DNA from 2 places in the Streptomyces sp. NPDC005761 genome. Region 1 is predicted to be linked to the other one. Evidence: riboswitches for the same ligand, from Rfam matches in the RefSeq annotation. Region 1 holds a riboswitch; the other holds the start of a gene.
What was found. A riboswitch is a leader RNA that binds a small molecule or an ion and turns the genes downstream of it on or off. The one in region 1 is predicted to bind S-adenosylmethionine.
Positions count from the first base shown of each region.

Region 1 (7,413 bases):
GCCCGATGGCCGAGGTGTTCGAGCCGAAGGACGAGACGGCGTAGTACATCAGGTACTTGCCGCCGTGGAACGAGATGTCGGGCGCCCAGGGGTCGGACGCCGATGAGTAGTTCTTCCACCAGCCCGGCGGGGTGCCGAAGGCCGATCCCGAGCGGCCGAACGCCGTGCGGTCGGTGGAGGTGCGCAGTTGCAGCTTGTCGCCGGTCGAGTAGAGCAGGTACTGCCCCGAGGACGTCCGGACCATGGACGGGTCGTGGACGACGATGTCACCGGTGACCGTGCCGGGGTTGGGGTAGGCGGACGCGCTGCCCGGAACGAGGGCGAGGAGCAGTGCGGCGGGAAGTACCGCGAGGGTCCTTCGGCGGGTGGTGCGACTCATGAGGGGACCTCCTGTGTCCGGTTACGGGAGGAGCGTGGGGCTCGTACGGCAGTCGCCACCGCGGTACGAATGGTTGCCATGCCCATGCCAGATTGAGGGAGATTCGCCGACTCGACAGAACGCCACCGTGTTCGACATATCGAATGCCGCCCGCAACCTCGAACGGAACGTAGGGCCCAACGGCCCGTGCGTCAACGGGTCGCGCGCGCCCGCGGCAGGAAGCAAGGCGATGGGCGCAGCACGGCGCCGAGGACCGCGGACGGAGGTCCGGCTACTGTCCGACGCTCGCCGCCGAGCGTCTGGACCTCGCGCCGTGCCGGGCCTCCAGCGCTGTCGCCCGCGCGAGCGCGTACGGAGTCGGCGTCGGGCAGCACCTGGTGCTCAGAAGACCGAAGGGCAGGGCCGGCGCGCGTGGCCGGGGCGCGGTAAGGCGCTCCCGCGTCAGGGGTGGATGCGCGGGAGATCGGTGAGCGGGGTGGAGCGTTGCCTTCAGATGCCGAGCAGAACGGGAAACGCCTCCATGTCGTTCTGCGTCATCACCGGCAGCTTGCGGATCTCCGCGTCCGGCACCGCGAGCCGCAGATCCGGGAAGCGCCCGAAGAGCGCCGGCAGGGCGATGCCCGCCTCGACGCGGGAGAGCGCCGCACCGGGACAGATGTGCGGACCGTGACCGAACGTCATGTGCCGGATGGGGGTGGCGCGGGTGATGTCGAACGCCTCGGCGTCGGGGCCGTGCTGCTCGGGGTCGCGGCCGATCACGCGATAGGAGATGACCACGCCCTCGCCCTTGGCGATGACGCCGTCACCGACCTGGATGTCCTCGGTGGCGAACCGCATCAGGAGGTGTGTGGTCGGGGTGTCCCACCGCAGGGTCTCCTCGATCACGGTCTCCCAGGAGACCTCCCCGTCGAGGACCAGGCGCAGCTGGTCGGGGTGGGCCAGCAGGGCGCGTACGGCGTTGAGGATGAGTCCGATCGTGGTCTCGTGCCCGGCCGCGACCATCGCCTTGAGGTTGCCGATCACCTCCTCCTCGGTCAGCGGCTTGCCGCCCTCGTCGGCGAGGATGAGCGCGGAGGTCAGATCGTCGGTCGGCTGCGCGGTCTTCTCGCGTACGAGTCCGGCATAGAAGACGTCCAGGTCGGCAAGGAGAGCCAGGCGTTCGTCCTGCGGGGTGAGCATCGAGAAGAAGGCCTTGTACTGGCGGGTCAGCATGGCGTTCGACGCGGGGTCGACACCCATCAGCATGCCGACGACGCGCATGGGCAGTGGCTGGGCGAACACGGACTTGAGGTCGACGACGGCCCCGTCCCTGCCACCCTCCGCGAGCGCGTCCAGCAGTTCCTCGGTGAACTTCTCGATCTCGGGGCGTATCGCCTCCAGCCGGCGGGGCGTGAGCGCCTGGGAGGTCTTGGTCCGCAGCCGGCGGTGCTCTTCGCCGTCGACGGTGAACATGGACCGGCCGGCGTCGATCATCCCGATGAGCGGCCACGCGTGCGTCACCTCACCGCTCTGCCACAGCCCCCAGGCGTCGAGGTCCTTCACCAGTCGCGGATCGAGCAGGAGCTGCCGTGCGTCGGCGTGCCGGGTGAGGGCCCATGCCGGTACGCCGAGGAGCTCGATCCGGGCCAGCGGTCCGGCGTCGCGCAGCCGCGCGGTCTCTCCGTCCAGGTCCTGGACCATCGGGTCGATGACGACGGTCGCACCGTTCGAGGCGGCGGCGTGAGGACAGTTCACGAGAGGTCTCCTGTCGTACGAACGGGGGTGAACCGAACGGGGAGCGAAGTGGTGCCACGCAGGAACGCGGAGGGCCGTCGTACGAGGTCGTCGACGGCGACGGCGAGCTGGAGATCGGGGAGCCGGTCGAGCAGGACCTCGATGCCCGTACGGGCGATGATCTCGGCGATCTCCTGTGCGGGGAACGGACACCGGTACTCGCCGTGACTGAACGCGAGATGGGCACCGTTGCCGCCCTGTGCGGGCGCTCCGGAGCCGGCCAGGTCCTGACGGATGAGCGGGTCGGTGTTGGCGGCGCCGAGCCCGAGCAGCAGCATGTCCCCGGCCTTGATCCGCTGTCCGCCGAGCTGCGTGTCGCGTGCGGCCCACCGTCCGGCGAGGATCTGGGTGGGCGTGTCCTCCCAGAGCACCTCGTTCATGGCCTCGCCGATGCTGCGCCGGCCACGGGCCATGGAGTCGGCGAACGTGTCCTCGGTGAGCATCAGCCGCAGGGAGTTGCTGACCCAGTCCGCGGTGGTGAGGTGCCCGGCGGCCGTGACGGCCATCAGGTCGAGCATGTACTCCTCGTCGGTGAACGCCTCGGGGAAGGCCAGCATGCGGGAGGTCACGTCGTCCCCGGGTGCCGCCCTCTTCGCGGCCACCAGCCGGGCCATGTGTTCCCCGAACCGCAGATGGGCGCTCTGCGCGTCCGGCCCGCCGTCGGCCAGGTCCTTCAACACCTGTGCGATGTCCGCGCCTTCGGCGTCGGGGAAACCGACCAGGCGGGCGAGGACGAGGACGGGGAGGGGCTCGCAGAAGTCCGCGACCAGGTCGGCCGTGCCGCGGCTGCACACGTCGTCGATCAGCCGGTCGGCCAACTGCTCGCAGTGGCTGCGGATCTCGAAGGGATCGGCGCCTTCGAGGGCCGGCCCCACCATACGGGCGTGCCGTCGGTGCTCCTCCCCCGCGCTGAAGTAGATGGAGGGCAGGGGGCGCCCCACCATCGGCAGCAGGGGCCAGTCGTCGGGGATGTGGGGCCACTGGTTCCACAGGCCCACGTCGCGGGGGAACAGCTCCGCGTCGCTGGTGACCTGATGGAGCTCGCGGTACCCGATGACGAGCCAGGAGGGGAACCCACCCGGCAGCTCCACGGGCACGACGGGCCCGTGGTCACGCCGCATGGCGCGGTAGACGGCCTGCGGCTCGGTCTGGAACCCGGGCCCGCCGAGCGGCACCGCCCCGGTGTGTGCCGGGCAGCCGGGGGGTGGAGGAGGAGAGGCCAGCGCGGGCTCTGTGGAAGAAGGGCGCGTCGTCATGAGTCCTGACTCCTGTGGCGAAGGCTGCACGCGTCAAGATCATGCGATCAACGCATGTTCACTATAAGGATTTTGTGTGTCGCCGGAACGGTCAACAGCGATCAATCCCACACCCTGAACGGAACAACAGGTCGACAACTCAACACATTTGATGAGCATCGCGATGTACCGCACGGCCGCACAGGACGGCGCAGTCCCCCACTACGCCGACGAGGTGCGGCCTCCGGCGCAACCGGCCTCGCTCTGCCCCTCGGACTCACAGAGCTGACCGCCCTCGATCGCCACGTTGACCAGCCCGGCAGCCCGCCCCGTTCCGTCACCCGCACCATCGCCGTACTCCAGCTTCAGCGCATGCCAGCGCGCCAGCCAGTACACACGCCCACGGTGACCGGCGAGGGCCTCCCGCAGCGCGCCGGGGGTGTGCGTCCAGACCGCGGGGAGGTCACCCGCATAGTCGAAAGCGGCCCGCAGTTCGAGCCATCCGTCCTCACGGACATCACCGGAGGTGAGCAGGACCTCGACGGCCTGCCCCGGCTCCTGCCTGCACTTCTTGGCGTGGATCCAGTGCACGCGGTGGCCCGCGGCGTAGCGGGAGCACTCGCCGCTCCGCACGGAGTCGTTCTGGGTGAGATGACGCAGCATGAGGGGGGTTGGCCTTCCGGGACGAGGACCCCGAGCGCCTGCACCGCGGTCCGCTGTTCCCCGTACCCTGCGCACGGGGCGGGTCGTCACCCGGAGCACCCGCAGCGGAGCGGGGTGCCGTCCAGCAAGCCGGGGCTGCACACTGGAACTCATGACCCGTACAGGACTCTAGCCCAAGCGGACCACGCGACCCGACGGGTGATCAGGAGGGCGCGGCGCCCGGCCACGGGCACCGCGCCCTCCCGGACGACCCGTCGGGCCGAGGCCCCTAGCCGGTGACGAGACCCGGGTCACTCGTACCGGCGCGGCCTGTCTCGACGTGTCCGGCGAAGCGCCGCAGGAAGGTGGCGTCCGTGTCGGAGACGACAGTGAGGTCGTACCAGTACTTGCTTCCTCGCAGGTCAAGCGTGTGCTTCACGGTCTCGCCCGCTCGGACCGCGAGGGTCTGCACCCCTCCCCCGTATCCGACGGCACTGCGTACGGTCAGCCTCACGGTCGCGGATCCACCGTTGACGAAGGTCAGCTGAAGGCTGCCGGCGGAGGCGTCGTGACGGGCCGTCACCTCGGGCCCCGTCACTTTCCCACCGGCTCGGAAGCTGCGCAGGAAGCCGTTGGGGCCATGCACGGTGAGGTCGGTCACTCCCTTGGAGTAGGTGGTGTTCCAACTGTCCGAGAGGGACTTTCCGGCCTCGGTGGTGTAGGTCCAGGGCCCGTCGGTGCGGTTCGCCGAGGTCACCAGGAACTGCGCGCCGGCGGCGGCGCCCCCACTGAAGGTGAGGCGGTACTTCCCGGTGGACGTGTCGGCGGCCCCGTCGACGAAGGGCGCGTAGCGCAGCGGCCGGGTGGGCCGGGCCCCCTTCTCCTGCTTGGGCACGCTGCCTGTGGTGGGCGGCACGGGGACGTAGTCGGGGTGCCGGAGGCGGTCCGGCGGCTCGTAGGCGTCGGTCGACGGCAGCGGGGTGTCCGAGGTGTCCGTACGCCCGAAGTCGAAGGCGGAGGTGAGATCACCGCAGACGGCGCGCCGCCAGGGCGAGATATGGGGCTCGTGCACGCCGAAGCGCTGTTCCATGAACCGGATGACGGAGGTGTGGTCGAAGACCTCGGAACACGCGAACCCGCCGGTGCTCCAGGGGGAGACCACCAGCATGGGAACCCGCTGGCCGAGCCCGTACGGCCCGGCGGTGTACCGGATGTCACCGGGGAAGTAGTCGGCCGAGGTGTCCACGGTGGACAACCCCTGCGCAGGCCCGGACGGCACGAAGGGCGGGACGACGTGGTCGAAGAAGCCGTCGTTCTCGTCGTAGGTGATGAAGAGGGCGGTCCGCCCCCAGACCTCGGGATCGGCCGTCAGCGCGTCCAGTACCTGCGAGATGTACCAGGCACCGTAGTTGGCGGGCCAGTTGGGGTGTTCGCTGTATGCCTCCGGAGAGACGATCCACGAGACCTTCGGCAGCGTCCCGGCCCGGACATCGGCCTTCAGGTCGTCGAGGAGCCCGCCACCGCTCTTGAGGTCGGTGCCGGTGCGCGCCTTGTCGTAGAGCGGATCCCCGGGCTCGGCGTTGCGGTAACTGTTGAAGTAGAGCAGCGAGTTGTCGCCGTACGTACCCCTGTACGCATCAGCGATCCACCCCCATGACCCGGCGGCGTCGAGCCCGTCCCCGATGTCCTGGTACACCTTCCACGACACCCCGGCCTGCTCGAGCCGCTCGGGGTAGGTGGTCCAGCCGTACCCCGCCTCGTCGTTGCCGAGCACGGGACCGCCACCGGAGCCGTCGTTACCCGTGTATCCGGTCCACAGGTAGTAGCGGTTCGGGTCGGTGCTGCCGATGAACGAGCAGTGGTACGCGTCGCAGACGGTGAACGCGTCGGCGAGGGCGTAGTGGAACGGTATGTCCTCACGAGTGAGGTGAGCCATCGTCGTCGCGGTCTTGGCCGGCACCCACTGGTCGTACGCACCCTTGTTGAACGCCCGGTGCCCGCCTGCCCAGTCGTGGTTGAGGTCGCGCAGGAACTGCATCCCGAGCCTGTCGGCGGGCGGCCGGAACGGCAGCACCTCCTTGCCGAGCCCGTCCTTCTGGTGCCAGACCGGCTTCCCGCTGGGCAGCGTGACGGGCCGCGGATCACCGAAGCCGCGTACGCCGTTCATGGTGCCGAAGTAGTGGTCGAAGGAACGGTTCTCCTGCATCAGGACCACGATGTGCTCCACGTCCTGGAGCGAGCCCGTACGACCCCGCGCGGGCAGGGACGCGGCGCGGGCGATGCTGCTCGACAAGGCGGTGTACGCGGCCGTGCCTCCCGCGAGTTGCAGGAGGCGGCGACGGTTGAGTTCTGCCATGGGTGGGGGCCTCTGTGGGGTGAGGGGATATGGCGACGAAAGCGACTGGAGTGTCCCAGAACCGGCACGTCCTGCGGAAGACCCGTGCAGTGTGCACGCGATGGCGATCGGCCGAACAGCCGGCGACGGAACGGAACGGACCACGATCCCGTCCGCCACGCCTCGCCTGCGAGGGTCCTGGCCGGAACCCCGGCCGTGGGCCGGGTCCGTCCCGGCATCCACGCGTGCCGGTCGCTCAGCGCCCCAGCCGGGCCGCGAGCCCGTCGAGCACGCAGTCCAGGCCGAACGCGAACTCGACGTCGGGGTCGGGTTCCTCCGCCTCGAGGACACGGCGGGCGAGCATCGGATGCTCACCTGCCGCGAGAACCTCGCTGATGTACGGGCCGACGCTGCGCTGCCACTCCTCCTCGCTGAGCCCGGTGCGCTGCTCCGTGCGCCGGAGGGCCTGCTGGGCGGCGACCGATCCCAGCACGTAGGCGTGCACGGCGCCGAGCGCCTGCGCGGCCAGGTTGATGTCGGGCGTGAGCGCGACGGCGGCCCGCAGTGCGGACTCGGAGCGCCGCAAAGAGTTGGGGCCGAGCGCCGGTCTCCCCGTCAGTTCGCCCGCCAGCCAGGGGTGCCGCAGCAGTGTCGCGCGGGACGCGTGCGCGACCGCCGCCAGACCGGCACGCCAGTCCCCGGCGGCTTCGGGCAGCGGGTCCTCGCCCTGTGCCGCGTCGACCATCAGGTCCACCAGCTCGTCGCGGTTGGTGATGTACCGGTAGAGCGTGGCGGTCCCGGAACCGAGGTCACCCGCGACCCGCCGCATCGACACCGCCGCGAGTCCCTCCGAGTCCGCGACGGCCAGCGCGGCGGCCACGTACTGGTCCACCCCGGGCGCGCGTCGACGCGGCTCGGGGCGCGGCCGGGTCCACACCGACGAGGGAACGGGTTCGGTCATCGGGGCGGCTCCTTTCCTCGTTGACCCCCATCCTATCTTCTGGCTACGGTGTAGCCATGACAGCTACGGCGTACCCAAACGTCCCCGT
Region 1 is NZ_JBEXXX010000020.1:34,043-41,455, forward strand. It holds gene ABZ434_RS19605 (arabinan endo-1,5-alpha-L-arabinosidase) at 1-379, opposite strand, end outside; gene ABZ434_RS19610 (cytochrome P450) at 869-2,113, opposite strand; gene ABZ434_RS19615 (cytochrome P450) at 2,110-3,408, opposite strand; gene ABZ434_RS19620 (hypothetical protein) at 3,610-4,050, opposite strand; SAM riboswitch class IV at 4,098-4,207, opposite strand; gene ABZ434_RS19625 (phosphocholine-specific phospholipase C) at 4,319-6,385, opposite strand; gene ABZ434_RS19630 (TetR/AcrR family transcriptional regulator C-terminal domain-containing protein) at 6,621-7,325, opposite strand; gene ABZ434_RS19635 (FAD-dependent monooxygenase) at 7,382-7,413, shown strand, end outside.

Region 2 (7,413 bases), on a different contig from region 1:
GGTCGGCTGCATTGTTCCTCCGTGACATCTGTGTCTTCGGGGCAGTCGGGGCTCTCGGTGCACGAGGGCTGTCCGATGCGCGGATCGTACTCCGCCCGATGGCCTGTCAGCATCGCCCGCGACGGCGGATCCATGGGCCGTTCGGGGAGGACACACCCCTCTGACACACCGAACGGCACCCCCCGGAGTGAGGGCGGGATAAGCGACCGACATAATGTCGGTCGTGGCGACAGCAACGACAGTAGAAACCGGGCACGCGCACCCGTCGGTCAATCGGCCGAACCTCACCAGCGTCGGAACCATCATCTGGTTGAGTTCCGAGCTGATGTTCTTCGCGGCCCTCTTCGCGATGTACTTCACCCTGCGATCGGTGACCGGAGCGGATCACTGGAAGGAAATGGCGTCAGCCCTGAACTTCCCGTTCTCGGCGACGAACACCACGATCCTGGTGCTCTCCTCACTCACCTGCCAGCTCGGCGTCTTCGCCGCGGAGCGGGGCGATGTGAAGAAGCTCCGCGCCTGGTTCGTGATCACTTTCGTGATGGGTTCGATCTTCATCGGAGGCCAGGTCTTCGAGTACACGGAGCTGGTGAAGAAGGACGGCCTCTCGCTGTCCTCGGATCCGTACGGCTCGGTGTTCTACCTGACCACCGGCTTCCACGGTCTGCACGTGACAGGCGGCCTCATCGCCTTCCTGCTCGTTCTGGGCAGGACGTACGCAGCCAAGAGGTTCACCCATGAGCAGGCGACCGCAGCCATCGTCGTGTCCTATTACTGGCACTTCGTCGATGTCGTGTGGATCGGCCTGTTCGCCACGATCTACATGATCAAGTAACCGGGCTCGTACCCGACCCATCATCGACGCAGAAGATCCTGACACCGGGGTAATCCGTGAAAAAGCTCTCCGCACGACGACGCCATCCGTTGGCGGCGGTCGTCGTACTACTCCTCGCGCTTGCGGCTACTGGGGGGCTGTACGCCGCGTTTGCGCCCGCGAGTAAGGCGCAGGCCGACGAAACCGCCCAGTCCCTCGCCATCGACGAGGGCAAGAAGCTGTACTCCGTCGGTTGCGCCAGCTGCCACGGAACCGGCGGTCAGGGCACCACCGACGGGCCCCAGCTTGTCGGCGTGGGCTCGGCCGCCGTGGACTTCCAGGTCGGTACCGGGCGTATGCCGGCGCAGCAGCCGGGCGCCCAGGTACCGAAGAAGAAGGTCATCTACACCCAGGCCGAGATCGACCAGCTCGCGGCGTACGTCGCGTCGCTCGGCGCCGGTCCGATCGTCCCGACCAAGAGCCAGGTCAGCCCCGAGGGCGCGGACGTGGCCAAGGGCGGCGACCTGTTCCGTACCAACTGCGCCCAGTGTCACAACTTCACGGGCGAGGGCGGTGCCCTGACGAACGGCAAGTACGCCCCCAACCTCGAAGGCGCGAGCCCGAAGCACATCTACGAGGCCATGCAGACCGGCCCGCAGAGCATGCCGTCCTTCCCTGACTCGACGATGCCCGAGCAGCAGAAGAAGGACATCATCGCGTACATCCAGACGGTGAACAGCGCGCAGGCCGAGAGCCCGGGTGGCCTCAAGCTGGGCGGCCTCGGTCCGGTCAGCGAAGGCCTGTTCGGCTGGATCTTCGGTCTGGGCGCACTGATCGCAGTTGCCATCTGGGTCGCGGCCCACACCGCTAAGGCCAAGAAGTCATGAGTAGCCAAGAGATTCCAGAAGAGAACCTGCCCGAAGCGCAGGACCCCGCGCACGGCGCGGTGGAGGGTGCGGGCGATCCGTTCGCCGACCCGGGGCTGCCGGCCCACAGGCCGCGCATCCAGGACATCGACGAACGGGCCGCCAACCGGTCCGAGCGCGCGGTCGCGTTCATGTTCACGCTGTCCATGCTGGCGACGGTCGGCTTCATCGCCTCCTACGTCATCTTCCCGGTCGACAAGATCGTCTACATCTTCCCGATCGGTCATGTGAGCGCGCTCAACTTCTCCCTGGGGCTGACCCTGGGCGTGGCGCTCTTCGCGATCGGTGCGGGCGCCGTCCACTGGGCGCGCACCCTGATGTCGGACGTGGAGGTCGCGGACGAACGTCATGCGATCGCGGCCGAGCCCGAGGTCAAGGCGAAGGTTCTCGCCGACTTCGCGGCAGGTGCCGAGGAGTCCGCGTTCGGCCGGCGCAAGCTGATCCGCAACACCATGTTCGGCGCGCTGGCCCTGGTGCCGCTCGCCGGTGTGGTGCTGCTGCGCGACCTCGGTCCGCTGCCGGAGAAGAAGCTCCGTTCGACGCTGTGGGCCAAGGGCAAGCAGCTCGTCAACATGAACACGATGGAGCCGCTGCGTCCCGAGGACGTCGTCGTCGGTTCGCTGACCTTCGCCATGCCCGAGGGCCTGGAGGAGGACGCGCACGACTTCCAGAAGCAGATCGCCAAGGCAGCCCTGATGATCGTCCGCATCGAGCCGGACAACATCAAGGACAAGCGCGAGCGCGAGTGGGCCCACGAGGGAATCGTGGCCTTCTCGAAGATCTGCACCCACGTGGGCTGCCCGATCAGCCTGTACGAGCAGCAGACGCACCACGTGCTCTGCCCGTGCCACCAGTCCACCTTCGACCTCTCCGACGGCGCCCGCGTCATCTTCGGTCCGGCCGGTCACGCTCTTCCGCAGCTGCGGATCGGCGTGAACAGCGAGGGCAACCTCGAGGCGCTCGGTGACTTCGAAGAGCCCGTCGGTCCTGCATTCTGGGAGCGCGGATGAGTACTGCGACCGATACGAAGCGCAAGGCGCCCGCCGGTGAGCGGGTGGCCGACTGGGCGGACGGCCGGCTCGGGATCTACTCCCTGGCCAAGGCCAACATGCGCAAGATCTTCCCGGACCACTGGTCCTTCATGCTCGGTGAGATCTGCCTCTACAGCTTCATCATCATCATCCTCACGGGTGTGTACCTGACGCTGTTCTTCCACCCGAGCATGAACGAGGTCGTGTACCACGGCCCGTACGAGCCCATGCAGGGCATCCGGATGTCCGAGGCCTACGCCTCGACCCTGAACATCAGCTTCGACGTGCGTGGCGGTCTGCTGGTCCGGCAGATCCACCACTGGGCCGCGCTGATCTTCCTGGCCGGCATGTTCGTGCACATGATGCGCGTCTTCTTCACCGGTGCGTTCCGCAAGCCGCGTGAGATCAACTGGCTGTTCGGCTTCCTGCTGTTCGTCCTGGGCATGTTCACCGGTTTCACCGGTTACTCGCTCCCGGACGACCTGCTCTCCGGCACCGGTGTCCGCTTCATGGAGGGCGCGGTCCTGTCCGTGCCGATCGTCGGTACGTACCTGTCGATGTTCCTCTTCGGCGGCGAGTTCCCGGGCGGCGACTTCGTCGCCAGGTTCTACTCGGTGCACATCCTGCTGCTGCCGGGCATCATGCTCGGGCTGCTGGTGGCCCACCTGATCCTGGTCTTCTACCACAAGCACACGCAGTTCGCGGGTCCCGGCCGGACGAACAAGAACGTCGTCGGCATGCCGCTGCTGCCGGTCTACATGGCGAAGGCGGGAGGCTTCTTCTTCCTCGTCTTCGGTGTCATCGCGGTCATCGCGGGCATCGCCTCGATCAACCCCATCTGGGCCATCGGGCCCTACCGCCCGGACCAGGTGTCCACCGGCGCCCAGCCCGACTGGTACATGGGCTTCTCCGAGGGCCTGATCCGTGTCATGCCGGGCTGGGAGGTGAACCTCTGGGGCCACACCCTGGTCCTGGGCGTGTTCATCCCGCTGGTGATCTTCCCGCTGGTCCTGGCCGCGATCGCGGTCTACCCGTTCATCGAGTCCTGGGTCACCGGGGACAAGCGCGAGCACCACATCCTGGACCGTCCGCGCAACGCGCCGACCCGCACGGCGTTCGGCGTCGCGTGGATCACCTGGTACATGGTGCTGCTCATGGGTGGTGGAAACGACCTCTGGGCCACGCACTTCCACCTGTCGATCAACTCCATCACCTGGTTCGTGCGGATCGCGTTCTTCGTCGCTCCGGTCATCGCGTTCGTCGTGACGAAGCGGATCTGCCTCGGCCTTCAGCGCCGGGACAAGGACAAGGTGCTGCACGGGCGCGAGTCCGGTCTCATCAAGCGCCTGCCGCACGGTGAGTTCGTCGAGGTCCACGAGCCGCTCGCACCGGCCCAGCTGCACACGCTCACCGCGCACGAGCAGTACAAGCCGGCCGAGATCGGCCCGACGGTCGACGAGAACGGTGTCGAGCGCAAGGTGTCCGTGGTGCAGAAGCTGCGGGCCAAGCTCAGCAAGGGCTTCTACGGCGAGAACAGCCAGATCGCCAAGCCCACCGCCGAGGAGTACAAGGAGATCACCAGCGGCCACGGCCACCACTGATCACCTGAACTGATCGCCACAGCAGGAGCCCCGTCCATCCGATGGACGGGGCTCTTCGCTGTCCCCGGGGCTCGATAGGGTGGCCCCATCCCCTTTATCGGCTGTGGACCCCAGGAGCGGACCATGAACGTTGTGACCCCGGCAGGCGGCGACAGCGTGGCGGCTCGTACCTGGCCCGGCGTGCTGACCCCCCTGCTGCGCGGCCAGGACCTGACGGAGGACGACACCGCCTGGGCGATGGACCGCATCATGAGCGGTGAGGCGACCGACGTGCAGATCGCCGGCTTCGCCGTGGCGCTGCGAGCCAAGGGCGAGACGGTCACGGAGGTCTCCGGTCTGGTCCGCGCGATGTACGAGCACGCCACGACCATCCACGTACCCGGCCGCACGGTCGACATCGTGGGCACCGGCGGCGACATGGCCAAGACGGTCAACATCTCCACCATGTCGGCGATCGTCGTGGCCGGGACGGGCGCCAAGGTCGTCAAGCACGGCAACCGCGCCTCGTCGTCTGCCAGCGGTTCCTCCGACGTGCTGGGCAAGCTCGGCGTCAATCTGGAACTGCCCCCGCAGCGCGTCGTCGAGGTGGCCGAGGAAGCGGGCATCACGTTCTGCTTCGCCGTGAAGTTCCACCCCGCCCTGAGGCACGCGGCGAAGGCCCGGGCGGAGCTCGGCGCGCCGACCACCTTCAACATCCTCGGCCCGCTCACCAACCCGGCCAAGGTGCGCTCGCAGGCGATCGGTGTCGCCGACCTGCGGATGGCGCCGATCGTCGCGGGCGTCCTCGCCGAACGGGGCAACTCCGCCCTGGTCTTCCGGGGCGACGACGGCCTGGACGAGCTGACCACCACCGCGACCTCCCGCGTCTGGATCGCCAGGAACGGCGCCGTGCGCGAGGAGGCCTTCGACCCGCGCGACGTCGGCCTGGAACTGGTGCCGGTGGACGCCCTGCGGGGCGCCGACGCCTCGTACAACGCGGACGTGGCCCGGCGGCTGCTCGCCGGGGAGACGGGCCCCGTACGGGACGCGGTGCTGCTCAACTCGGCGGCGGCCCTCGTCGCGCTGGACCCGGGGGAGGGCACGCTCGCCGAGCAGCTCACCGCCGGGATCGCCAAGGCCGCCGAGTCCATCGATTCGGGTGCGGCGGGCCGGGCGCTGGAGCGATGGGTCGTGGCCAGCAACGCCTGAGAGGCTTCCGGGCACAGGATGTGAGGCGGGGCGCAGTCCAGATCATGGACTGCGCCTTGCGCGTTCCTCCGCGTATGGCAGGATGCTTGGCAGGTCATGAGTGACAGCGACTACGGCCCCGGCCCGCTGTCCGGCAACCCTCCGTCCGTGGCGGGGTGCCCCGGGTGAAGACCAGGCCGCAGGCAGCGAGGTCTGCGGCAAGCGCGGACCCCTCGACATCGTGAGATGTCCACCCGTGGGGTCCTGGTCCTCAGGGAGCCTCTTGTGAGCAAGCGAATGCGATAGGGCTTTTCGGCCCTTCTCCGCACACCCCTCTTTCTTCCTCCGTGCTGCCGCGTATCCGCAGGCACGCGGAATTCGCCTGCCTGTTACGGGAGTTCGTCATGTCTGTCCTCACTGCTGCCACCGACCAGTCGATTTGTGCCCCGCTGCCGGTTCTGGGTAAGGATGTGACGGTTCCGCTCGTCACGGGCGGAGAGGTCACCTACGCCGCGCTGGACTACGCCGCCAGCGCCCCGGCGCTGCAGCGGGTGTGGGACGACGTGGCCGCGTACGCGCCGTACTACGGCAGCGTCCACCGCGGCGCCGGCTACCTCTCGCAGCTCTCCACGGACCTCTTCGAGAGCAGCCGCGAGACCGTCCGGGAGTTCCTCGGCTGCCGCACCGAGGACCAGGTGACCTTCACCCGGTCCACCACCGACTCGCTCAACCTGCTCGCAGCCGCCCTCCCGGCCGACTGCCAGGTGTTCGTCTTCGAGACCGAGCACCACGCCTCGCTGCTGCCCTGGCGCGACGCCCGGGTGACGTACCTGAACGCCCCGCGCACCCCGGCCCAGGCCGTAGAGACCCTGGAGCGCGCGCTCGCCGGCCGCGACCCCTACGGCCCCGCGCTGGTCTGCGTCACCGGCGCCTCCAACGTCACCGGTGAGCTGTGGCCGGTCAAGGAGCTCGCCGCCGCCGCGCACGCCCACGGCGCCCGGATCGTGCTCGACGCCGCCCAGCTCGCCCCGCACCACCCCGTCGACATCGCCGTGCTGGACGTCGACTGGGTCGCCTTCTCCGGGCACAAGCTGTACGCGCCGTTCGGCTCGGGTGTCCTCGCCGGCCGCTCCGACTGGCTGACCGCAGCCGAGCCGTACCTGGCCGGCGGCGGCGCGTCCCGCCAGGTCGCCCGGCGCGCCGACGGCGGGGTGGACGTCGAGTGGCACACCACCGCCGCCCGCCACGAGGCCGGTTCGCCCAACGTCATCGGCGTCTACTCCATCGCCTCCGCCTGCAAGGCGCTCACCGAGGCCGGATTCGACAGCCTGGTCGCCCGGGAGCAGCGGCTCGTCACCGCGGTCCGCGCCGGACTCGCCGAGGTCCCCGAGGTCAAGGTGCTTTCGCTGTTCGGCGACGACGCCCCGCGGGTCGGCGTCATCTCCTTCGTGGTGGAGGGCTGGAACAGCTCCCACTTCGCCGCGGCACTCTCCGCCGAGTACGGCATCGGGGTGCGCGACGGACTGTTCTGCGCCCACCCCCTCGTGCGCACCCTGCTCGGCAGCGACCCGCAGGACGTCGGCGAGTGCGGCGCGCCGGAGGCGGAGCCGGGCCAGAAGTCCCTCAACGCGATCCGGGTCAGCTTCGGCGCCGGTACGCCGGACGAGCACGTCGAGCGCTTCCTGCGGGCGGTCAAGGAGCTCGTGAGCGAGGGCGCCCAGTGGAAGTACCGGACCGAGGACGGCCGTTGCGTCCCGGACCGGGGTACGGCCGCCCAGGTCTGAGGTCTCTCAGCACGTTCGGGGGGGGGGGGGGCGGCGGGCCGGCCCCGCCGCAAAATGCTAACTCCGGGCCCTCTCGGCCCTGCATATAGG
Region 2 is NZ_JBEXXX010000015.1:158,091-165,503, forward strand. It holds gene ABZ434_RS16995 (hypothetical protein) at 1-12, opposite strand, end outside; gene ABZ434_RS17000 (heme-copper oxidase subunit III) at 215-835, shown strand; gene ABZ434_RS17005 (c-type cytochrome) at 892-1,701, shown strand; gene ABZ434_RS17010 (Rieske 2Fe-2S domain-containing protein) at 1,698-2,750, shown strand; gene ABZ434_RS17015 (ubiquinol-cytochrome c reductase cytochrome b subunit) at 2,747-4,372, shown strand; gene trpD (anthranilate phosphoribosyltransferase) at 4,496-5,560, shown strand; SAM riboswitch class IV at 5,653-5,770, shown strand; gene ABZ434_RS17025 (aminotransferase class V-fold PLP-dependent enzyme) at 5,944-7,323, shown strand.
Region 2: another riboswitch for S-adenosylmethionine. It lies ahead of ABZ434_RS17025 (aminotransferase class V-fold PLP-dependent enzyme); the one in region 1 lies ahead of ABZ434_RS19620 (hypothetical protein).